Regions from separate parts of the Azonexus sp. MM2026_4 genome, predicted to be linked through region 3. Evidence: riboswitches for the same ligand, from Rfam matches in the RefSeq annotation. Region 3 holds a riboswitch; each other region holds the start of a gene.

Region 1 (7,805 bases), 1.9 Mb from region 3:
ACTGGCGGCGGAGGCGGTTCTATTGCCCTTTGATGGCGAGAGTTTCGAACGCCTCGATCCCTACTGGCAATCCGAAATGGCCAACCGGGCGGTCATTTCGCTCAGCAAGCTTTGGTCGAGTGCTTTCCTGCCGGTCGTCAACTGGGCCTATGCGCGATTGCAGTCCCGGCCGGATAGCCTGGCTCCCCACCTGCGCATGGCGCTCGCCGATCTCGCGCTGCAGCGCGGCGATACGGCCTTGCTCGAGCAGGCGCTGCACGGTATCGACGGTGCCGGTTGCGATGTCCTGCGGGCGGCGAAGCTGATTGCCGATGGCCAATGGGCGGGCGGGCAACAGGCCTTCGAGCTTGCCCTCAAGCGCGGTCAGACCGAGATGGGGGTGCGCAAACGGGTATTTCCGGACTCGGTCGCCTGGCTTTACCCACTCGCCCTGCTGGCGCAAGGGAGTCCGAAGCAACTCGAACTGGCGCGCAAATTCTGCGTCGGCGAAGCCGGCACGCGAACGCCCAGCGCGCACGACGATTGGGGGCGCTGGGTCAATGCCATCGACGCCCGACTGGGCAACGCGCCCCTGGTGCCGGGCGCGTTTTCGCTGCAGGACAACGGCTACGAGCAATATTTTCTGGTACTTTTCTGGAAGGTCATGCTGGCCGCCTGGGTCGGCACGGAGGCGCTGGGCGTGGCCAAGGCCGGCAACAAGAAGGCGCTGGTTTTCGACGGTCTGCGCCGCCGTCTGCAGGAGTGCGGATTCAAGCGCCTGCTCGCGATGCTGGACGCCGCCGAAGCCGTGCTTGGCGGCGACGAGCCGCCGGCGGGATTCTTTGTCGCCGGCAAGGGCGAGCGCTGGCGCGAAGTGCTCGGCGCCCTCCAGGCGCTGGCGGGCGACGGCGCCGCCGCCGCCAAGGGCAAGGACGACGCCGAAAAGACCCGCATCCTGTGGACCTTGAGCATCGGCAAGCAGGGCGAATTGCTCGACATCAAGCCCCTTGAGCAGAAACGCGGCAGCCGCGGCTGGAGCACGCCGAAGGCGCTGCCGCTCGGCCGCCTGGCGGCCAATCAGGCGCTGCCGCCGGCCGACGCCCGCGTCGCCCGCTGCCTGCGCGCCGATCGCTATTACGCCAAGCGTTTCAATATCGATCTGGCCGCTGCGATTGGCGCCCTGGTCGGCCACCCGGCGGTGGCCCTGGAAAAAGCGCCGGGGCAGTTGGTCGATCTGGTCGAAACGCCGCCCGAGTTCGAAGCTGTCCGCCAGGGCGAGAAGATCGTCATGCGCATCAACCCGCCCCTGCGCGCGGAGGATACCGACAGCTATTACCTGGATGCGGAAGCCAAACGCGACGCCGAGGCGCTGCGCCTGATCACCTTGTTGCCGGACGGCGCGCAGCGCGTCCGGCTGGTGCGCTACACGGCGGCGCAAAAACGCGCCGCGCAACTGGTGTCCGGGCGCTTCGCGGTGCCGGCGAAGGCCGAGGGGGCGCAGGCCGAACTAGACAAGACCTTGCAGGCGCTGGCCGGGCATTTCCAGGTGCAGGCCGATGCGGCGCAGGCTTCGCGGCAGATCGCGGCGGAAACGCGCCTGCGGGCGGAACTGGCGCCGGTCGGCGAAGCGCTGTCGTTGCGTCTGGTCGCCGCTCCCTTCGGCGCCGAGGGGCCGCGCTTGCCGGTGGGCAGCGGCCGGGTCCGGCTGATGGCGGCGATCGGCGGCGAAACCCTGGGCGCCGAGCGGGACCTGGCGGCGGAAAGGAAACATCTCGAAAGTCTGCTCGACGCTTTTCCTTACCTTGAAGAGATCGGCGATCCCGCGGCCGGCGAGTGGCTGATCGAAGACCCGGAGCAGGCGCTCGGGCTGGTCGAGGGGCTGCCGGGGCAAGCCGGCATCGCCGCCGTCGATTGGCCGAAGGGCAAGAGCGTCCGCGTCATCAGCGTCGATCCCGGCAAGCTCGGCATCACCGTCAACAAGGAGCGCGACTGGTTCCGCGTCGCCGGCCAGGCCGCGCTCGATGAAGGCCTCGTCGTCCAGTTGGAAAGCTTGCTTGCCGCCGCCCGCGGACGGAGCCGCTTCATCCCGATCGGCGACGGCGTCTATGCGGCGCTGACTCGCTCGCTGAAACAGAAACTGCTCGACCTGGCGGCGGTCGGCGAAGTCGACAAGCACGGCAGCAAGGTCCCGCAAATCGCCGCCGCCTGGCTCGACGACGTGCTCGACGGCACCGGGCTGGAGGCCGGCGCCGATTTCCGCCAGGCGATCGACCGCCTGCGCGCCGCCCAGAACATCCTGCCGAAGCTGCCGAAATCCCTGCAGGCCGAGCTGCGTCCTTACCAGGAAGAAGGCTATCAGTGGGCGATGCGCCTCGCCGCCGCCGGCATGGGCGGCTGCCTGGCCGACGACATGGGGCTGGGCAAGACCCTGCAGGCGCTCGCCGTCATGCTCGAACGGGCAGCGGGCGGCGCCACCCTGGTCATCGCGCCGACCTCGGTGTGCGGCAACTGGCTGGCCGAGGCGCTGCGCTTCGCGCCCAGCCTGAACACTCGCATCTACAGCGAGGCCGGCGACAGCGAACGCGAGCAGTTGATCGACGGAGCCGGCCCGCAGGACGTGCTGATCGTCTCCTACACGCTGCTGCAACTGGCCCAGGAACGCTTTGCCGGCCGTTCATGGCACACCGTCGTCGCCGACGAGGCGCAGGCGATCAAGAACGCGGCGACCAAGCGTTCGCAGGCGGTCTTCGAACTGCCGGCCGATTTCCGTCTGGCCCTCTCGGGAACGCCGGTGGAAAACCGGCTGGCCGAACTGTGGTCGATCATGCGCTTCGCCAACCCCGGCCTGCTCGGCAGCAGCGGCCGCTTCAACGAACGCTTCGCCGGGCCCATCGAACGCAACCGCGACCGCGACGCCCAGCACGTCCTGAAACGCCTGATCGGTCCCTTCGTCCTGCGCCGCACCAAGGCGCAGGTGCTGCAGGATTTGCCGCCGCGTACCGAGTTGATCCTCTCGGTCGCTCCGGAGTCCGCCGAGGCGGCGCACTACGAAGCGCTGCGCCGACAAGCGATCGACGAGGTCGGGACGCTCGATGCCCAGGCCGGGCAGGCGCGTTTCAACATCCTGGCGCAACTGACCAAACTGCGCCGCGCCGCCTGCGATCCGCGCCTGGTCAGCCCGGAATTCGGCATCGTCGGCGCCAAGGTGCAGGCCTTCGCCGAACTGGCCGCCGAACTCACCGCCAACGGGCACAAGACCCTGGTCTTCAGCCAGTTCGTCGATTTCCTGCAGATCCTGCGCGCGCCGCTCGACGCCGCCGGCATCAGCTACCAGTACCTGGACGGCGCGACGCCGGCCGCCGAACGTAGCAAGCGCGTCGCCGCCTTCCAGGCCGGCGACAGCGACCTCTTCCTGATCAGCCTGAAAGCCGGCGGCTTCGGCCTCAACCTGACCGCCGCCGACTACGTGGTGATCACCGACCCCTGGTGGAACCCGGCCGCCGAGGACCAGGCGATGGGCCGCGCCCACCGCATCGGCCAGCTCCGGCCGGTCACCGTCTATCGTCTGGTCAGCAAGGGCAGCATCGAGGAACGCATCGTCAACCTGCACCACGACAAGCGGGCGCTGGCCGACAGCATCCTCGACGAGGGTGACGCGTTAACGCTGCCGTCGACGGAAGACTTGGTGGCGCTGATCCGGGGCGAGTAGGGGGCGGGGGCGGCGGGAATCCCGCCGCCGGTTTCCTTACTTCGGGCTGTAGCGCAGGCCGACGAAGGCGTTCATGCCGGGCGTGTTGTAGCCGAGCGCGGTTTCGTACTTCTTGTCGAACAGGTTGTTCAGGCGCGCCTCGACCGCCAGTTCGCCGGTGATCGCGTAACGCGCGGTCAGGTTGACCAGACCGTAGCCGCCCATGCGCCCGGTTTCGGTATTGGTGTTGTAGCGCTTGCCGACACCCAGCACTTCGACGCCGGTTTCGAGCGGCCCCCAGTTGCGGCTGACGCCGAGCATCGCCTTGTCGCGGGCGCGCCGGCCCAGTTCGAAACCGTTGCTGGTGTTCTTCGCATCCAGCCAGTCGTAGCTGGCGCGCAGGTTCCATTGCCCGAAGCGGCCGGCGTAGGTCAGCGTCGCGCCTTCGAGGCGGGCCTTGTCGACGTTCTCGTAGGTGCCGATCCAGGTGACCGGATCGGAAACCCAGTCGATCAGGTTGCTGACCCGGTTGTGGTACCAGGTGGCGCTCAGTGCGTGCACGCCGTTGTCCCAACTCAGCCCGATCTCGCGATTGCGCGATTTCTCCGGCTTGAGGTCGGGATTGCCGTTGCCCCAGGGCGAGGTCATGAACAACTGGTACACCGACGGCGCCTTGAAGGCGGTGCCGTAGCTGGCGTGGGCGCGCAGTTCGCGGCTCAGGCGGTAGCCGTAGGCGACGCCCCAGGTGGTTTCGCCACCGAATTCGGAATGATCGTCGCGGCGGGCGTTGAGCTGCCAGCTATGGTCGCCGAGGCTGGCGGTCCAGCCGGCGAGGACGGAGTCGTTGTCGACCTTCGGGCGCTGGGCAAAACCGGTGTCGGGGCTGATTTCCTGCTCCTGGCGTTCGGCCGCCAGCAGCAGCTTGCCGAGCGGCAGCGTCAGGTCGTTCTGCCAGCTCAATTGCCGGTTGCGCGTGTTCTGCCGGGTGATCGTCTCGACCGGCAACGGCCAGGCCCAGGCGTCCCAGTAATAGGATTTCTGGCGGTCCTCGGCTTCGCCGTACTGCAGGCGGCTGGTCCAGACATCGCTCAGGCGGTTGCGGCTGAACAACTGCCATTGCTCGGTGGTGAAGCGGGCGCGGTCGTCGTAGTTGCCGGTCGCCGGCTGGTTGCCGCTGTCGTAATGGACGAGGCCCTCGTTGCGCCGCCAGATGCCGCCGATCTCGTGGCCGGCGGCGGGAATGAAGGAGAGCGCGGCACTGCCGCCGGTGTTGCGGTAGGCGTCGTCGTCGGCGTCGCGGTTGCTGGCATGGCGCTGCGCCGAAAAGCCGTCGCTGGCGCGGTGGTTGGCTTCGACGCGGAAACGCCAGTGTTCGTCGCCGCCGCTGACGCCGGCACTGGTCTCGCGGGTATGGTCGCTGCCGTAGCCGACGTAGCCATCGGCGCGCAGGCCCGGCGCGCCGCGCCGGGTGATGATGTGGATCACGCCGCCCAGAGCGTCGGCGCCATAGAGCGTGGCCGCCGGGCCGCGCAGGATCTCGATGCGCTCGATATTGGCCAGCGCCAGGAAGCGCAGCGGCGAGCCCGAGAGGTCGGCCGAGTTGATGGCGATGCCGTCGACCAGCACCTTGGTCTGGTTCGAGTTGCTGCCGCGCAGGTAGAAGCTGGTCGTGGTGCCGGGACCGCCGTTGCTCGCGGTCTGGATGCCGGGCTGACGGGCGAGCAGCTCGGTGACGGTGTCCTGGCCGCTGCGTTCGATTTCCGCGCGGTCGATGACGCTAACGTCGGCGAGCACTTCGGCGACACGGTTTTCCTGACGGGTGGCGGTGACGACAACGGTACCGAGGTCGGCGGCAGCCGGCGCGCTGCCGGCAAAGAGCGGCAGCAAAAGGGCTGCGCTGGGCTTGAGGCGGATTTGCATGATTTTCCCCTGGCCGGCAGGCGTCCCCGCATGCCGGTGTGCGATGAAAAGAAAGTGCACGGGGAAACTGGGCTGGATCAGCCGGCGCCACCACCCCGTGGTCCTTTCGCTTGCGTCACAGGCCGGTCTCCGGGCTCGCAAGTCTTGACGCGCCGCCTTCCCGGGGGGAAACCCAGTGGCTCGATGGCGCGCCCGCACTTGCTTACCGTTGCGGGGGCAGCAGCGGAATTGCCTCGTCGGAGGCGCACCGCTTTCCCGTTTCACCGTGGCGAGGAATATCGCGCACGGCACCTGAAACGGGCGTGATTATAGCGGAGCCGGGGGCGCCTGGTCCGGGTGGGCGGGCGGAACCGGCGAAGGTCTTGTCGCGACCGTTGCAATTCTGCCGACGTGAGACGGAAGGCGGCAAACAAAGGTCCGGGATCGTGCGCTATGATGCCTTTCAGCGTTGATCACTCAGCAAACTCATGCCTGGTCTTCCCGCCATCCTGCGTTCGTGCGTCGTCATCCTCGTCTTGCTGGCGGGAATGGCGGGTTGCGCCGCGAACGCGGCGGGAACGCCGGAGGCACGCATCCTCTTCATCAATTCCTACCATCGCGGCTATTCCTGGAGCGACGGCATCGAGGACGCTTTCCGGGCGCGCCTCGCTGCTTCCGGCAGGAAGATCGAGCTTTCCGTCGAGTATCTCGATAGCCGCCGTTTCGCTTACGGCGCGCAGATCGAGCCGTTGGCGCAGGCGATGGCGGTCAAGTACGCCGAATACCCGCCCGACGTGGTGGTGGTCGCCGACAATGCCGCCTTCGATTTCGCGATCCGTCATCGTGCCCGCCTGTTTCCGCAGCAGCCGATCGTTTTCGGGGGCTACAACAATTTCCGCCCGGAGGTGGCCGAGGGGGTTGCCAACATCACTGGGGTGAACGAGGAAATCGCCATTGGCGATGCCGTTGCCATGGCGCTCGGGGTGCATCCGCGGGTGCGCACGCTGGCTTTCGTCGTTTCCACGGCGGACGCCAGCAGCAGGCGGATCGGCGAGGTGGCCGAACAAACGGTGTTTCCCGAGCTGCGCAAGCGCTTCGATGTCGTCGTGCTCAAGGATGCATCGATCGAGGAAGTTCACCGGCGTCTCGCCGCGCTACCCGCCGATAGCCTGTTGTTCCTGATCGGCCAGGTGAGCGACAAGGGGGGCGGCCGCGCCCTGTCGCCGGCCGAGAACGGTAGCCGGATCACCGCCGGCAGTCCGTTTCCCGCCTATACGTTCTGGGACTTCCATCTCAATGCCGGCGCCCTGGGCGGTCACATCATCACGGCCGCCGAGCAGGGGCGGACGATGGCCGGCATGGCGCTACGCATTCTCGACGGGACACCGGCCGACAGCATTCCCGTCGTCATGACCACGCCGACCCAGGATATCTTCGATTATCCGGTGATGCAGCGTTTTGGCGTCAGCGAGGACGATCTGCCAGCCGGCGCCGTGATCATCAATCGGCCCGTTTCGCTCTGGGCAACCTATCGTTGGCAGATTGTCGGCGTGATCGGGCTGCTGGTGCTGGAAACCCTGCTGGTCGGCCTGTTGCTGCACGTCGCCCGTGGCCGCCGCATGGCGATGGCCGCCCTGACCGAGGCCAAGGAGGCGGTGGAGGTGGCCAACGTGGCGAAGAACGCTTTCCTGGCCAACATGAGCCACGAGATGCGGACGCCGCTCAACCACATTCTCGGCATGATTCCCCTGTTGCGGCGCGAACCCTTGTCGGTGAAGCAGTCCGAGCGCCTGGACAAGATCGCGGCGGCCTGCCAGAAGCTGACCGGCAGCATCGCCGCCGTGCTCGAACTGACCCGCCTGGAAGCCAACAAGCTCGAACTGACCGAGCAGCCTTTCGATGCCGCCGCGCTGATTCGCGACGCGGTCGAAGACATCCGGGCCGAGGCCGACGCCAGGCAACTGGCACTGGTCGTCAACGCGGCGCCGATACCGTCCGGGCTGGTCGGCAACCTTGCCTACATCCGGCTGGCGCTGAACAATTACCTGGCCAATGCATTGCGCTTCACGCCGTCGGGCAGCATCACCATCCGGGTCCGCGCGATTGAGCCGCAGGGGGAGACGGGGACGGAGGCGGTGCTGGTGCGCTTCGAGGTCGAAGATACCGGGATCGGCATTGCCGAAGCCGACCAGAAGCGCTTGTTCAACGTCTTCGAGCAGGTCGATAACTCGTCGACGCG
Region 2 (7,805 bases), 1.9 Mb from region 3:
TTCCGGCTGCTTGGCGCAGACCGACGCCGGGCCGTAGGTTTCGGTGAGGCCGTAGACGTGGGTGATGTTGAAGCCCATCTTCTGGGCGCCCTCGATGATCGCCGCCGGGGGCGCGGCGCCGGCGATCAGGCCGTTGACCGTCTGCTCGATGCCGGCCTTGAGTTCGGCCGGGGCGTTGATCAGCATGCCGTAGACGATCGGTGCGCCGCACATGTGGGTCACCTTGTGTTCCTTGATCAGGCCGAAGACCAGCGCCGGATCGACCTTGCGCAGGCAGACGTTGGTGCCGGCATTGGCGGCCAGCGTCCACGGGAAGCACCAGCCGTTGCAGTGGAACATCGGCAGTGTCCACAGATAGACCGAGTGCGGCGGCATGCCCCAGGAAATGATGTTGGAAGCGGCGTTCAGGTAGGCGCCGCGATGGTGATAGACGACGCCCTTCGGGTTACCGGTGGTGCCCGAGGTGTAGTTGAGGGTGATCGGGTCCCATTCGTCGGCCGGCAGTTCCCAGGCGAATTCCGGGTCGCCGTTGCCGATGAAGGCTTCGTAGTCGATCTCGCCGAGCGCTTCGCCGCCGGTGAACTCGGGGTCGAGGCTGTCGATGACCTGCGGCTTCGGTCCTTCGAGCAGGGCCAGGGCGTCCTTGATCACGGGCGAGAATTCCGGGTCGGTGATCAGCACCTTGGCTTCGCCGTGGCTCAGCATGAAGGCGATCGCTTCGGCGTCGAGGCGGGTGTTCAGCGTGTTGAGCACGGCGCCGCTCATCGGCACGCCGAAATGGCATTCGAACATGGCGTTGCTGTTGGGCAGCATCGCCGCCACCGTGTCGCCCTTGCCGATGCCGCGCTGCTGCAGCGCCGAGGCGAGCTGGCGACAGCGCGCGTAGCTGTCCTTCCAGGTGTAGCGCTGCTCGCCCTGGATCACCGAGATTCGCTTCGGGTAGATGAAGGCCGAGCGTTCGAGGAAGGTGAGCGGGGAAAGCGGGATGTAGTTGGCCGGATTCTTGTCGAGGCCATGGGCGTACGGGTTGGTCACGTGCTGTCTCCTGCGTGAGTTGATGGTTGGCAAAAATTAATAATTAGTAAAACGCGATTTATAGCGGAACAGACTCGATTGTTGCAATGCAAAAATTCGGTTAATAAACAACGAATTGTTGCGGTTAATCATTGTGAATTAAATTACGTAAAATGGCGGTCGGTAATGGCTTTGGGAGTGGTTACTACAGTTAGTGGAAATTTCCTTGCTGGCCACTAAATATGGTGTCCGCGCCTTGACGCGGCAATGACGCGAAGCTAGACTTCGCCGCGTTGACGGTTCCCGCAAGGGATCAAAAGGGAATCCGGTGAAAGGTCTGTGACCTTGAATCCGGGGCTGCCCCCGCAACTGTCATCGGCGAGCTTTCTGCCCATCTTTGCCACTGGTTTCGTACCGGGAAGGCGGTGGAAAGCGTTGAGCCGAGAGCCAGGAGACCTGCCGCAACGTCCTTCCAACCAACGATGGGGCGGGGTGTCCCTGGCGAAAGGTATGAGCGTGTCGCAGCCGGTTTTCGTTCGTGAGTCGCAGGTCGCAACGGGTTTTGCCCGCGGCGGCGTTCGTCTTGCCCGGCGCACGCTGTCCCGGTTCTCCGCCCCCCATGCCGGAGAATCGCCGTGTCCGTCAACGTCCTAGCCCGTCTTTCCGATCTTTCCGCCCACAGCACGGCGGCTCTCCAGGTCATCCGCCGCAACGGCGCCGTCGTCGGCTTCAACGCCGAGAAGATCTCGGTGGCCATGACCAAGGCCTTCCTCGCCGTCGAGGGCAGCCAGAGCGCCGTCTCGTCGCGGGTGCGCGAAGTCGTCGCCCAGCTTACCGAGGCCGTCGTCCGCTCGCTGACCCGCCGTCTGCCGGACGGCGGTACGGTGCATATCGAGGACATCCAGGACCAGGTCGAGCTGGCGCTGATGCGCTCCGGCGAACACGACGTTGCCCGCGCCTACGTGCTCTACCGCGAACGCCGCGCCGGCGAGCGCGCCACGCTGGCGGAAGTGCAGGGCGTGCCGCAACTGCACGTGACGGTGGACGGCGAACGCCGGCCGCTCGACGTGGCGGCGCTATTGCGCCGCTGCGAGTCCGCCTGCGCCGGGCTGGGCGAGCAGGTGTCGGCGCGCAGCATCCTCGACCACGCCTTGCGCAACCTCTACGACGGTGTCGCCCTGGCCGACGTCCAGCAGGCGCTGATTCTGGCCGCGCGCACGCTGATCGAGCGCGAACCGGGCTACGACTACGCCACCGCCCGCCTGCTGCTGGCCAGCCTGAACGAAGAGGCGGTCGGCGCCGAGGCGGCGCAAAATCCTGCGGTCGACGCCGGCTATTTCCCGAAATTCATCGCCCGCGGCATCGCCGCCGAACTGCTCGACCCGCGCCTGGCCGATTACGATCTGGAGCGCCTGGCCGCCGCGTTGAAGCCCGAGCGCAACCAGCTGTTCGGCTACCTCGGCCTGCAGACGCTTTACGACCGCTATTTCCTGCACATCGACGGCCGCCGCATCGAAACGCCGCAGCTCTTCTTCATGCGCGTGGCGATGGGCCTGGCCTTGAACGAAATCGACCGCGAAACGCGCGCCATCGAGTTCTACGACCTGATTTCCAGCTTCGACTTCATGTGCTCGACGCCGACCCTGTTCAACAGCGGCACCCTGCATTCGCAACTGTCGTCCTGCTACCTGACCACGGTGGCCGACGACCTCGACGGCATCTACCAATCGATCAAGGAAAACGCGCTGTTGCAGAAGTACGCCGGCGGCCTCGGCAACGACTGGACGCCGGTGCGCGCGCTGGGCAGCCGGATCAAGGGCACCAACGGCCAGAGCCAGGGCGTCATTCCCTTCCTGAAGGTGGTCAACGACACGGCGGTCGCCGTGAACCAGGGCGGCAAGCGCAAGGGCGCCGTCTGCGCCTACCTGGAAACCTGGCACCTGGACATCGAGGAATTCCTCGAACTGCGCAAGAACACCGGCGACGAGCGCCGCCGCACGCACGACATGAACACCGCCAACTGGATTCCCGACCTGTTCATGCAGCGCGTGATCGCCGGTGGCGAGTGGACGCTGTTCTCGCCGGTTGACGTCCCCGACCTGCACGAAAAATCCGGCCGCGCCTTTGTCGAAGCCTATGAAGCCTACGAAGCCAAGGCTGCCGCCGGCCAGTTGAAGCTGCACAAGAAAGTGCCGGCCGTGCAACTGTGGCGCAAGATGCTGACCATGCTGTTCGAGACCGGGCATCCGTGGATAACCTTCAAGGACGCCTGCAACCTGCGCTCGCCGCAGCAGCACGTCGGCGTCGTCCATTCGAGCAACCTGTGCACCGAAATCACGCTGAACACCTCGGATTCGGAAACGGCGGTGTGCAACCTCGGTTCGGTCAATCTGCTGGCGCACCTGAAGGACGGCCAGCTTGACCAGGCAAAGCTCGCCCGCACCGTGCAGACGGCCATGCGCATGCTCGACAACGTCGTCGACATCAACTTCTACGCGACGCCCAAGGCGCGCAACGCCAACCTGCGCCACCGCCCGGTCGGCATGGGCATCATGGGCTTTGCCGATTGCCTGTACCAACTCGGCATCGCCTACGCCTCGCCGCAAGCCGTCGAATTCGCCGACCGCAGCATGGAAGCCGTCTGCTACCAGGCCTACTGGGCGTCGACCGAACTGGCAAAGGAGCGCGGCCGCTACTCCAGCTTCACCGGCAGCCTGTGGGATCGCGGCATCCTGCCGCACGAAAGCATCGCGCTGCTCGAAGCCGGGCGCGGCGAAGCGGTCGAACTCAACCGTGACAGCCGCCTCGACTGGGATGCGCTCAAGCAACGCATCGCCCGCCACGGCATGCGCAACTCCAACTGCGTCGCCATCGCGCCGACCGCGACCATCTCCAACATCGTCGGCGTCTCCGCCAGCATCGAGCCGGCCTACCAGAACCTCTACGTCAAATCCAACCTGTCCGGCGAATTCACCGTGGTCAACGAAGCGCTGGTGCGCGACCTCAAGGCGCTCGACCTGTGGGACGAAGTGATGGTCGCCGACCTCAAGTATTTCGACGGCTCGCTCGCCCGCATCGACCGCGTGCCCGACGAACTCAAAGCCCGCTACGCCACCGCCTTCGAGATCGACCCGGTGTGGCTGATCGAAGCCGCGGCGCGGCGCCAGAAATGGATCGACCAGGCGCAGTCGCTCAACCTCTACCTGGCGCTGCCCTCCGGCAAGAAACTCGACGAAATCTACAAACTGGCCTGGAAGCGCGGCCTCAAGACCACCTACTACCTGCGCACGCTGGGCGCCAGCCAGGCGGAAAAGTCCGGCGGGCGCGACGATGCGGTGGTGCAGGAGGAGGCGCCGAAATTCTGTTCGATTGACAATCCGGAGTGCGAGGCTTGCCAATGAATGCTGCCAAGCTTATTCGACGGATTGCGGCGCAGGCTAACCCGGCGCGCCGGGTTAAGCGAGCGAAGGCGAGCGGCCGTAGCCACAACCTGTCCAGCGAGGCCCGCCAATGAAGACTACCTTCAAAACCTGGCTACCCCTCGCCCTGGCGCTGCTCGCCAATCTCGCCCAGGCGGCCGATTGTCCGCGCATCATCAGCCAGTCGCCCTACATCAGCCGGGCGCTGGACTGGCTGGGGCGGGGCGATTGCATCGTCGGCGTCAGCCGTTACGACCGGCTGCCGCTGGCTCATACCGGCGGCGTCAAGGACCCGGACGCCGCGGCGATGGCCGATCTCGAGCCCGATGTCGTCATCTATTCCGAATGGACCGCCGAGGCAACCGTCGAGTCGGCCACGCCGCCCGGCGCGCGGGCCGTTCGGGTGGGCGGCTTTCGCGGCATGGCGGGGGTCGAGGCCATGTTGCGCGAGGTCGGGCAAGCGGCCGGGGTGGCCGATATCGAGCGCCGCGTCGCGCAGTTTTCCCGCGACTGGCGGCAGGCCGCGGCGCGCGTCGATGGCCGCCAGCGCCGGGTGCTGATCCTGTCCGCCTGCGGCGAGGCGCCGTATTCCTTCGGGCGCGGCAGCACGCTGTTCGAGGTGTTTTCCACCGCCGGCTTCGACGTCGTGGCCGACCACGAGCAGATACGCAATTTCAACCCGCGGACGCCGCAGGGCGATGTCGCGGCCTGGATCAGCGAACGGCGGCCCGATCTGCTCTTCGCGCTACAGGACCACAAGGCAGGCAGTTGCAACCCGGCCATCGCCAGACCCGGCATCCCCATCCTGCCGCTCACCGGCGAGTACTTCACCCATCCCGGCCCGGAACTGCTCAAGGGGCTGGAAGAGCTGCGCCGGACGATGGCCGAGTTCGGCGCTTGAGGTCGAAGGTGGTTTCCAGGGTTAAGCTTGCCGCCTTTTCGTGTCACGAGAGATTGCAATGAAACCTTTGCTCGCCCTTTTGCTGCGTTCGGCGCTTGTTTTGCTGCTGGCGCGGTCCGCCATCGTGCCGGCCGCCGACCTCGACCTGCCGGCCGAACTCGCCGCCAGCGCCGAAGTCCGCCGTGGCGAGCGCGACGGCTTGTGGGAGAAGACGCTGCTCGTGCGCTTTGCCGGCGAGCGGCGGGTGCTGTCGACCAGCGACGGCATGCTCAGCGCCCGCGCGGCGATCAACCATGCCGCCCATCCCTTCCTCTGGCACCGCCTGGGCAGCGACAGCAAGGGCTACGCGCTGGGTGTGCGCGATGCGCTGGCGGCGCAGCTGGAACTGCCGCCGGCCGCCGTCGCGCAGATGTCCACGGCTGCCGACATGGACCACCTCGCCGTCGTCACGCGCTCCCACGGACCGCTGACCGTGACCGTGCTGGCCACCGCCGGCGCGCGCAGCAACGCCATCCGCACCAGCGTCGATGCCGGCGCCTACATCGAAGGTCTGGACGACGAGAAGAAGCCGGCCGGCACCATCAACATCCTGGTGCTGAGCAATATCGAATTGAGCGACGCAGCGCTCGCCCGCGCGCTGATCACCGTCACCGAAGGCAAAACGGCGGCGCTCGAAGACCTCAAGGTGGCGAGCAGCTATACGAAAGAAGTGCAGGCGACCGGCACCGGCACCGACAGCATCATCGTCGTTTCCGGCAACGCCGCGCCGCGCGCCACCTACACCGGCGGCCACAGCCGCATCGGCGAGCTGATCGGCAAGGCCACCTACGCGGCGGTGGTCGAGGCGCTCGGCAAGCAGAACGGCTACTACCTGCCCGGCGCGCGCCGCTATGGCGATGCCCCGGTCGGCCCGGCCAAGCGCGCCAGCGACCTGCGCATCGCGCTGCTCCATCTCGACCCGGTGCCCGGTGACATCGCCGGCAACCGCGCCCGCATCGAAGCCGGCATCCGCGACGCGGTGCGCCACGGCGCCGACTGGGTGGTGACGCCGGAACTGGCCGAAACCGGCTACAACTTCGCCAAACGCATCGGCAGCGACTGGGTGCATCCCTTCCCGAGCAACTGGCTGCACGGCCTCACCGCCGTCGCCCGCGACAACGGCGTCGCGCTCTTCGTCGGCGTTGCCGAGCGCGACCCGACAACCAAGAAACTGCACAACAGCGTCGCCGTCATCGACCGCAGCGGCAAGCTGCTCGGCAGCTACCGCAAGCAGCGCCCGGTCGGCGGCGCCGAAGCCTGGTCGGTGGCCGGCGGGGAAGGGCAGCCTTTCCTGGTCGATGGCCTGCGCGTCGGCACCCTGATCTGCGCCGACGCCTGGCGCCCGGAACCGGCCGCCCAGCTCGCCGCGCGCGGCGCGCAAATCCTGCTCTCGCCGGCCAACTGGCCGCCGGTCGAAGGCATGGGGCCGGGCGACGTCTGGGAAAAACGCTCGCGCCAGACCGGCCTGCCGCTGGTCGTCGTCAATCGCGGCGGCAAGGAACCGGAACTCGACTTCTCGCGCGGCGAGAGCGCCGTCGCCATCGACGGCCGCCGCGTCTTCACCTTCACCGCCGCCGAGGGTGGCATTTTCTACGTGGACTGGGATCGCCACCGGCGCTTCCGGTCCGTCCGCACCGACTGACCACGAGGTTCATGCCATGAATGCTGCCTACCGCTTCGACGACTGGGAAACCCCCGCTGCCGCACCGCAAAATCCTGCGGTCAACGCCAAAATTGCGCCAAAAATCGAGGTCGACCGCAGCATTTTGCCCGCCGCCGCGCTGGCGCCGATCAACGCCGCCGACAAGCGCATCGTCAATGGCAAGGCCGACATCAACCAGCTGGCGCCGTTCAAGTACCCCTGGGCCTGGGAATTTTTCCTCAAGGCCAACCGCAACCACTGGACGCCGCTCGAAATCAGCATGGCGCAGGACGTGCACGACTACCATCACAAACTCAGCCCGGCCGAGCGCCACGTTTTCGAGAACGTGCTCGCCTACCTGACCACCTCCGACATCCTGGCCATGCGCAACATCGGCCTGGCGGTGATGGAAAAGATGAGCGCGCCCGAACTGCAGATCTACCAGGCCCGCCAGGTCTATGAAGAAGCGCTGCACACCTGGACCTACCAGCACTGCATCGAAAGCATCGGCCTCGACCAGCAGGAAATCTACAACCGCTACCGCGTCGTGCCGCAGATCCACGGCAAGATCGCGCTCGCCAACCGCCGGCTGGAAAAGGTGCTGCGTTCCGACTTCGACCTCACCGACCGCGCCAACCTGCACGAATTCGCGCTCTCCTACTTCTTCTTCGCGGTGATCTTCGAAGGCTGCTGGTTCTACAACGGCTTCACGCCCATTTTCGCGCTGCAACGGCGCGGCCTGATGAAAGGCGCCGCCGAGCAACTGCAATACATCATGCGCGACGAAGTC
Region 3 (7,805 bases):
CAGCACGCGAGATCAGCAGCGGCTCGAACATGAACCAATAGGTCTTGCCACGTCCGGTGGTCAGCGCCTTGCCGACTTCTTCCAGGCGGAAGGAGATCAGGCTGGTCGACGAAGTCATTGCCGCATCGAGCGCGCCGGTCTGCATCGCGGCGTAGATTTCGTTCGAAGGCAGGGTCAGCACGGTGGAACCGGCCGCCTTCAACACCATGTCCATTTCGCGACTGCCGCCGCGTACTTTCAGGCCCTTGGCGTCTTCCGGCTCGATGATCGGCTTGGCGCGGCTGGCAACACCACCTGCCTGCCAGATCCAGCTGACGATCAAAACCCCCTTGTCGGCCAGGATATTGGCCAGCGCCTTGCCAATCTCGGCCTTCTTCCAGCTTACCGCTTGCTCGTAGGAAGTGACGATGCCCGGCATCAGGCCGATATTGGTTTCCGGCACTTCGCCGCCGGCGTAGGACAGCGGAACCAGTGTCATGTCGAGCGCCCCCTTGCGCACCGAACTGAACTGGGCGTTGGTCTTCATCAGCGATGAACCCGGGTAGACCGTGCCTTTCAAGGCACCATTGGTCCGCTTGGCAATCTCGGCACTGAAACGACGGCAGAGGCGGTCGCGGAAGTCACCTTCGGTCGCCGTGCCGCCGGGAAACTGGTGCGAAATCTTGAGTTCACCGGCTGTTTGCGCCCACAGCAGATTGGGAGCGAAAGCCAAAGCTGGCGTAGCAGCCAGGCCTTTAAGGATATTGCGCCGTGTTTCGTTCATGATGTCTCCTCCTGATGAATGAACAAATAACGAAGACGGTGAAACCTCACTGGCTGGCTCCTCCTCGCCTCAGGAAGGCCGCTCTATTGTTTTGTGTTCAAAAATCACCGTCGTGTATACAAGATATCAGAGATTGAATACTGGTCAACTAATTTCGTATAATTCAATCACTGCCAATCGTTGGAGACCAAGCGTGAACAGTCCTGTTGAAATTCCAGCTACCGCACGACAGTCGGAGCGGCTTGGCGAGTTGATCGAAGAGCGCATCGTTACTGGTGTTTACCCGCCTGGTACGCGACTTGACGAGCAAGAACTCGCCGATACCTTCGGCGTCTCACGAACCCCAGTACGCGAAGCGCTGATTCAGCTTTCTTCGGCTGGCTTGATCGAGATTCGTCCTCGGCGCGGCGCCACCGTGCCGGAAGTGGGGGCCGATCGGGTCTGCGAGATGTTCGAGGTGATGGCCGAACTGGAGGCCATGTGCGGGCGCCTGGCCGCCCGGCGGATCACTGCGGGCGAGCAGCTTGCCCTGCAGGAGGCGCATCGTGCCTGCGAAGCGGCGCGCGATGCCGGCATGCCGGATGTCTATTACCAGTTGAATGAGGTATTCCACCAGCGCATCTACGAAGCCAGTCACAACGGCTTTCTGGTGGAGCAGGCGACTGCCCTGCACCGCCGCCTGCGTCCCTACCGGCGGCTGCAACTGCGCGTCAGGAATCGCATGGCGACATCGTTCAACGAGCATCAGGCCATCGTCGATGCCATAGTCAAGGGGGACAGCGACCTCGCCTCGGCACAATTGCGAGCCCACGTGACGGTCCAGGGCGAACGCTTTGCCGACCTTGTCGCTACCTTGCGCGACTTCAAGGCCGGCACTTGATCCGTTTCAGCCGATCAGGCTATGCAGCATCTTGGTGGCGAGCAAGGCGAGAAAACCGCCGAAAGCCCGTTTCAGTTGCTTGACCGGCAATTTGTGCGCCAGTCTGGCACCGACCGGTGCCATCAGGATGCTCATGACGACGATGCCGATGAAGGCGGGCAGATAGATGTAGCCCACCGTGTAATCGGGCAAACCGCTATCGCTCAGACCGGCAACGAGATAGCCGAGCGCCCCGGCGACGGCAATCGGGAAACCCAGCGCTGACGAGGTACCGACGGCGTTGTGGATCGCCACGTTGCAGAACAGCATGAAGGGCACCGAGAGGAAACCGCCGCCGGCGGCAACCAGACTGGAGATGACGCCGATAACGCCCCCGGCGATGAAGCGCCCCCAGCCATTGGGCATCTGGCGATGGGCGTGCGGCTTGAAATCAAGCATCATCTGGATGGACGCGTAATAGACGATAACGACGAAAATCGCCGTCATCGGTCCGGTTGGTACCTGGCCGGCAACCAATGAGCCGCCGAAGGTGCCGAGTACCAAGCCGGGTGCCATCGTCCGAACGATGTCCCAGCGCACGGCGCCGTGCGCATGATGGGCGCGCATGCTCGAAATCGACGTGAACATAATGGTCGCCATCGAGGTGCCAAGCGCCAGATGCATCACGTGCGCGGGCGGGAAATCCTGGGCGACGAACAGCATGTACATGAAAGGCACCAGCGTCAGTCCTCCGCCAACGCCGAACAGGCCGGCGACAAAGCCGCCAAAAATTCCCAGCAGAGGATAAGTGAGCCACCAAAGCGTCATGTATCGGTTTCCAGCAAGCGGTTAATGAAGATCCATTCGGCCGTCGTCACCGGCGTGATCGACAGCCGGTTGCCGCGCGCCAGCACGCGCATGCCGGCCAGTTCCGGATGGCGGCGCAGCTCGCCGAGGCCGAGCAGCCGGGAGCGGCTGACGAAACGCACGTCGCGCAGCCACCAGCGCGGCTGTTCGTGTGTCGATTTCGGGTCGTGATACTTGTCGGTGGCGGAAAACTGGGTCGGGTCCGGATAGCTGTCCGAGCAGATTTCGCAAATGCCGGCGATGCCCGGTTCGGCACAGCCGGAATGGTAGAAGAAGGCGAGGTCGCCGGGCTGCATGGCGTCGCGCATGAAGTTGCGCGCCTGGTAGTTGCGCACGCCGGTCCACGGAAAGGCGCGTTGCGGCGCGGCCGCCAGATCGTCGATCGAAACCTCGTCCGGTTCCGATTTCATCAGCCAGTACTGCATCTTCCGGTCACAAAATGAAAACAGGTGGCAGACCAGCTGCCACCTGTCAAAAAAAGCCCCCGCGAGTGCCGTCAGGCCGGCATCCTGAACCTGGGTTCAGAGTGGCTGCTTCCCTTCCGCATCAGGCACGTTCGACGAAGAGCGCGCACAACAGCGGGTTTCTGGTCCGCAACCGATGCCAATCAGCATTGGTTCAAGGAATATATGGCCTTAACAAACACCGCAGGGGACACTCGGCGGGCCACCCCGCAACCGGTCAGAAGTCCAGTTGCTGCTGGGGTGCCAGCACGGCATCCAACCGTGCTCCCATGACTTCGATTCTACGCTTCGTTTCCGGCGACGCAACCGTTTCTTGGTTGTCTTCCGGCACGGGCTGGCCGAGGTGCTCGTGGGCGATGTTGAGCGCCGCCATCACCGCCACGCGTTCGGCGATGGTGCTGCGCGTGCGCTGGGCGATGTCGCGCATCTTGCCGTCGACCATGTTGACCGCCGCCAGCAGGGCATCGCGTTCTTCGGGCAGGCAGGCAACGCGGTACTCGCGGCCCATGATCTTGACGTCGAGAAAATTCTGCTCGCCGCTCATCAGGCATCCTCGGGAATCTGTTCGATCAGGCCTTCGAGGCGTTCGCGGGCGGCCGTCATGGTCGACCGCAAATGCAGGCGTTCCGCTTCGGCAGCGGCGATCTGGTTCTTCAAGACTTCGTTTTCGGCGCGCAACTGGTGCACCAGGGCGACGACCTGATCGATCTTGGCTTCGAGCGCTTCGAGTTCGCTATTCATGGGCCGCACTATAGAGGGATAAATGTAGTCCGGTCAAGGACTAAGCGGCTATTTTCAAAGTGATTTATTGCTTTGGCGCCGGGGCGTGGCTCGCGCTGCTCGGAGCGGCGATGTAGAATGCGCGGCTTGTCAGGTGCCGTACTCGGAATTCATTCCATACGGTTAAACGGGAAAGCGGTGCGTCTCCAACGAGACCAAGCCGCTGCTGCCCCCGCAACGGTAAGCAAGTGCGGGCGTATCACGAAGCCACTGGGGAAACCTGGGAAGGCGATGCGTCAAGACTTGCGAGCCCGGATACCGGCCTGCCATGCCTCACGGAAATGCCACGGGGTGGTGGCGCCGGTTTCTCGACCTGCGCTCCGCCCGTGCGTTTCCTTTTCAACGCATTCCGGCATGCGGGGACGCCTGCCGGGAAAGGGAAAACCATGTCCATCCGTTTCCGGCCCCTGCTCGGCCTGGTACCGGCCGCTTTCGTCGCGGCCGCTGGCGGCGCTGAATCCGTCAGCCTCGACGATGTCGTCGTCACTGCCACCCGCCAAGCCATGCGTGCCGACGAAGTCCTCACCGATACGACCGTCCTCGAGCGCGCCGAGATCGAGGCCGCCGGCCATTCCAGCCTGGAACAGATCCTCGCCGCGCAACCCGGCATCCAGATGGCGGCCAACGGCAGTCCGGGCGCAGCGTCCTACTTGTACGTCCGCGGCGCCAATCCCAAACACGTCCTGCTGCTGATCGACGGCATGCGCGTCGGCTCGGCAACTTCCGGCGAGCCGACCTGGTCGCGCATCCCGGCGGCGCAGATCGAGCGCATCGAGATCGTCCGCGGGCCGGCGTCGTCGCTCTACGGCAGCGATGCGATCGGCGGCGTGGTCCAGGTATTTACCCGGCGTGGCAGCGGGCCGCTGCAGTTCTCGGTGGCGGCCGGCGGCGGCAGCGACGGCGCCCGCTCGGCCAGCGCCGGGTTGGCCGGCAGCCAGAGCGGCTGGCGCTACGCGCTGAATCTGAGCGAAGACGCGAGCGACGGCTTCAACAGCAAGCCGAAGGACCCGAAAGCCAATCCCGACCGCGACGGTTTCCGCAACCGGGCGGCCGCCGGCAGCCTCGGCTACCAGTTCGCGCCCGGCCACGAACTCGGCCTGACTGTCCTGCATGCTGAGGGGCGCAGTCGCTACGACGGTTCCGGCGCCAAGGTGAACTGGGTCAATAGCACGCGCAACGGCGCGGCCAGTCTGGTCCTGCAGAACGCCCTGAGCGCGCAATGGACCAGTCGCCTCAGCGTCGGCCGCAGCATCGACGATTCCAGCAACCTCAAGGACGGTATCCGTAACAGCCGTTTCAACACCGAACAGCGGCAATACGCCTGGCAGCACGACATTCAGGGCAGCCTCGGCAATTTCCTGGTCGGTGTCGAGCGTCTCGAACAACAGATCGACACCAGCGGCAACTATGCCCGCGACGAGCGCCGCAACGACGCCGTCCAGCTCGGCTGGAACCGCGGCTTCGGCGCGCACCGGCTGCAGGCGTCGGTTCGCCACGACGACGATTCGCTGTTCGGCGACAAGACTTCCGGCTCGCTCGCCTACGGCTACCGCTTCTCGCCCAACTGGCGGGCCAGCCTGAGTGCCGGCACCGCCTTCAAGGCGCCGACCTTCAACGAACTCTACTATCCGGCGAGCGGCAGCTACGTCGGCAACCCGGACCTGCGCCCGGAGTCGTCGCGCAACCGCGAAGCGGCGCTGCATTACGAAACCGGTGCCCAGCATGTCTCGCTGACCTGGTACCTCAACCGGATCGAGGACATGATCGTGTGGACCAAGGTCGGCGCGCTGAATCAGCCGACCAACGTCGAAAACGCACGCATCGAGGGAACGACGCTCGCCTGGCAGGGGCGACTGGCCGGCTTCGACCTGCAGGCCAGCCACGACTGGCTGGACGCCGCAGACCGCAGCAACCACCGCCAGTTGCCGCGTCGGGCCCGGCACACGGTAGCGGCGGCGGTGGCGCGCAGCGTTGGCGACTGGGACTGGCGGGTCGAGCTGACGGCAAGCGGCAAGCGCTACGAGTACAAATCGAATGCGCGCGTCGGCCTGAGCGGCTACACTCTCGCCAACCTTTACGCCGCCTACCGTTTTTCGCCGGACTGGGCCGTCTTCGCCCGCATCAACAACCTGTTCGACCGCGACTACACGCTCGCCGACGGTTATGCGACGGCGGGACGCAACGCCTTCATCGGCATCCGCTACAGTCCGAAGTAAGTCCGCATGCCGACCCGTCGCCGCGCTTTCCTGATCCTTTCCTCGCTCGCCCTGCTTAGCCTGGCGAGTTTTGCGCTGGCGCTGGCGGCCGGCAGCCTGCGCGTGGCGCCGGGGGAAATCGTCGCCGCGCTGTTTGGCCAGGGCGAAGGGGCCGGCGACGTGGTCGTCCAGTTGCGCCTGCCGCGCGCCCTCGCCGGCTTTGCCTGCGGTGGCCTGCTGGCGCTGGCCGGCGCGCTGATGCAGGTGCTGCTGCGCAATCCGCTGGCCGATCCCTATGTGCTGGGGATTTCCGGTGGTGCCGGAGTCGGCGCGATGTTCGCGATGCTGCTCGGGTTGCCGCTGCTGGCTGTCGACGGACTGGCCTTTGCCGGCGCTTTCGGCGCCATGTTCCTGGTTTTCGGGCTGGCGCACGGCGACGGCAGCTGGACGCAGACCCGCCTGCTGCTCACCGGCGTCATCGTCGCTGCCGGCTGCGGCGCGCTGATCGCGCTGATGCTGTCGATTGCCGAAGAGAGCAAGCTGCACGGCATGCTGTTCTGGCTGATGGGCGACCTCGGCCAGACCTTCACCTGGTGGCCGCCGCTGCTGGTCCTGGCGCTGGCGCTGCTGGCGGCCATGCCCTTCGCCCGCGAACTCAACCTGCTGTCGCGCGGCCTGATGCAGGCGCAGGCGCTGGGGGTGGCGATCGACCGCCTGCGCGTCGCCATCTACCTGCTCGCCTCGCTGGCCACCGCCGCTTCGGTGACCACCGCCGGCTCGATCGGCTTCGTCGGGCTGGTCGTGCCGCATCTGGTGCGGCTGGCGCTCGGCAACGACCAGCGCCTGCTGCTGCCGGCCTCGGTGCTGGCTGGCGGTTCGCTGCTGGTCTTCGCCGACACCGCGGCGCGCACCGTGATCGCCCCGCAGCAGTTGCCGGTCGGCGTCCTCACCGCGCTGATCGGCGTGCCGGTCTTCCTCTTCCTGCTGTCGAGGCAGCCGAAGTGAGCGCCCCCTTGCTCGAAGCTCGGCAGCTCAGCGTCGATATCGGCGGCAAGACCGTTGTCGACCGCCTGAACCTGAGCCTGCAGCCGGGCGAAAGCCTGGCCATCCTCGGTCGCAACGGGGCCGGCAAGTCGACGCTGCTGTCCACGCTGGCCGGACTGCGCCCGCCGCAAGCCGGCGCCGTGTTGCTCGACGGCGAGGACTGCGCTTTGCTGCCGCCACGCCAGGCGGCCTTGCGCCGAGCCTGGCTCGGCCAGTTCCAGAACGATCCGTTCGGTTCGACCGTGCTCGAAACCGCGCTCACCGGCCGCCATCCCCACCTCGGCCGCTGGGACTGGGAGTCGAAGCGCGACGCCGAACTGGCGCGCGGTGCGCTGCAGGCGCTCGGCCTGGCCGGCATGGAAGCGCGCCAGGTGCACACGCTGTCCGGCGGCGAACGCCAGCGCCTGGCGATCGCCACCCTGCTCACCCAGGCGGCGCCGCTCTACCTGCTCGACGAACCGCTGTCGCACCTTGACCTCAACCACCAGATGGCGGTCCTCGAACTGTTCGCCGGCACCGCCCGCGACTGCGGCGCCGCTGTCGTCATGGTCCTGCATGACCCGGCGCTGGCCCACCGCTTCTGCGACCGGGCGCTGCTGGTTTACGGCGACGGCCGTTGCGAGCAGGGCGCGGTCGACGCGATCCTCACCGCGGAAACGCTGTCCGGACTCTACGGCTACGGGCTGCGGCAGATCGAAGACCACGGCCAGCGCTGTTTCATTCCGGAGTAAGCCCATGACGATCAGCCACGAACAACGCATGCAGAAGAAAAAGGCCGTGATCGACGGCAAGATCGACGCCGCCCAACAGGAACGCGGCGTGCTGGTGATCAA

What was found. Region 3 has a riboswitch for cobalamin ahead of AC0KWY_RS13100 (TonB-dependent receptor domain-containing protein). Riboswitches for the same ligand answer to the same signal wherever they lie in the genome.
Region 1: another riboswitch for cobalamin. It lies ahead of AC0KWY_RS00085 (TonB-dependent receptor domain-containing protein); the one in region 3 lies ahead of AC0KWY_RS13100 (TonB-dependent receptor domain-containing protein).
Region 2: another riboswitch for cobalamin. It lies ahead of AC0KWY_RS00100 (ribonucleoside-diphosphate reductase subunit alpha); the one in region 3 lies ahead of AC0KWY_RS13100 (TonB-dependent receptor domain-containing protein).

Annotation. Positions count from the first base shown of each region.
Region 1 is NZ_CM148380.1:30,837-38,641, forward strand. Features, by position in the region: gene AC0KWY_RS00080 (DEAD/DEAH box helicase) at 1-3,688, shown strand, start outside; gene AC0KWY_RS00085 (TonB-dependent receptor domain-containing protein) at 3,725-5,587, opposite strand; cobalamin riboswitch at 5,691-5,897, opposite strand; gene AC0KWY_RS00090 (sensor histidine kinase) at 6,055-7,805, shown strand, end outside.
Region 2 is NZ_CM148380.1:39,457-47,261, forward strand. Features, by position in the region: gene AC0KWY_RS00095 (acyl-CoA synthetase) at 1-1,035, opposite strand, end outside; cobalamin riboswitch at 1,295-1,491, shown strand; gene AC0KWY_RS00100 (ribonucleoside-diphosphate reductase subunit alpha) at 1,650-4,415, shown strand; gene AC0KWY_RS00105 (ABC transporter substrate-binding protein) at 4,525-5,334, shown strand; gene AC0KWY_RS00110 (adenosylcobinamide amidohydrolase) at 5,393-7,015, shown strand; gene AC0KWY_RS00115 (ribonucleotide-diphosphate reductase subunit beta) at 7,032-7,805, shown strand, end outside.
Region 3 is NZ_CM148380.1:2,769,347-2,777,151, reverse strand. Features, by position in the region: gene dctP (TRAP transporter substrate-binding protein DctP) at 1-763, opposite strand, end outside; gene AC0KWY_RS13130 (GntR family transcriptional regulator) at 957-1,643, shown strand; gene AC0KWY_RS13125 (sulfite exporter TauE/SafE family protein) at 1,650-2,450, opposite strand; gene AC0KWY_RS13120 (EVE domain-containing protein) at 2,447-2,899, opposite strand; RNA gene ssrS (6S RNA) at 2,967-3,146, opposite strand; gene AC0KWY_RS13110 (cell division protein ZapA) at 3,171-3,497, opposite strand; gene AC0KWY_RS13105 (hypothetical protein) at 3,497-3,694, opposite strand; cobalamin riboswitch at 3,809-4,014, shown strand; gene AC0KWY_RS13100 (TonB-dependent receptor domain-containing protein) at 4,120-5,949, shown strand; gene AC0KWY_RS13095 (FecCD family ABC transporter permease) at 5,956-6,933, shown strand; gene AC0KWY_RS13090 (ABC transporter ATP-binding protein) at 6,930-7,703, shown strand; gene cobO (cob(I)yrinic acid a,c-diamide adenosyltransferase) at 7,708-7,805, shown strand, end outside.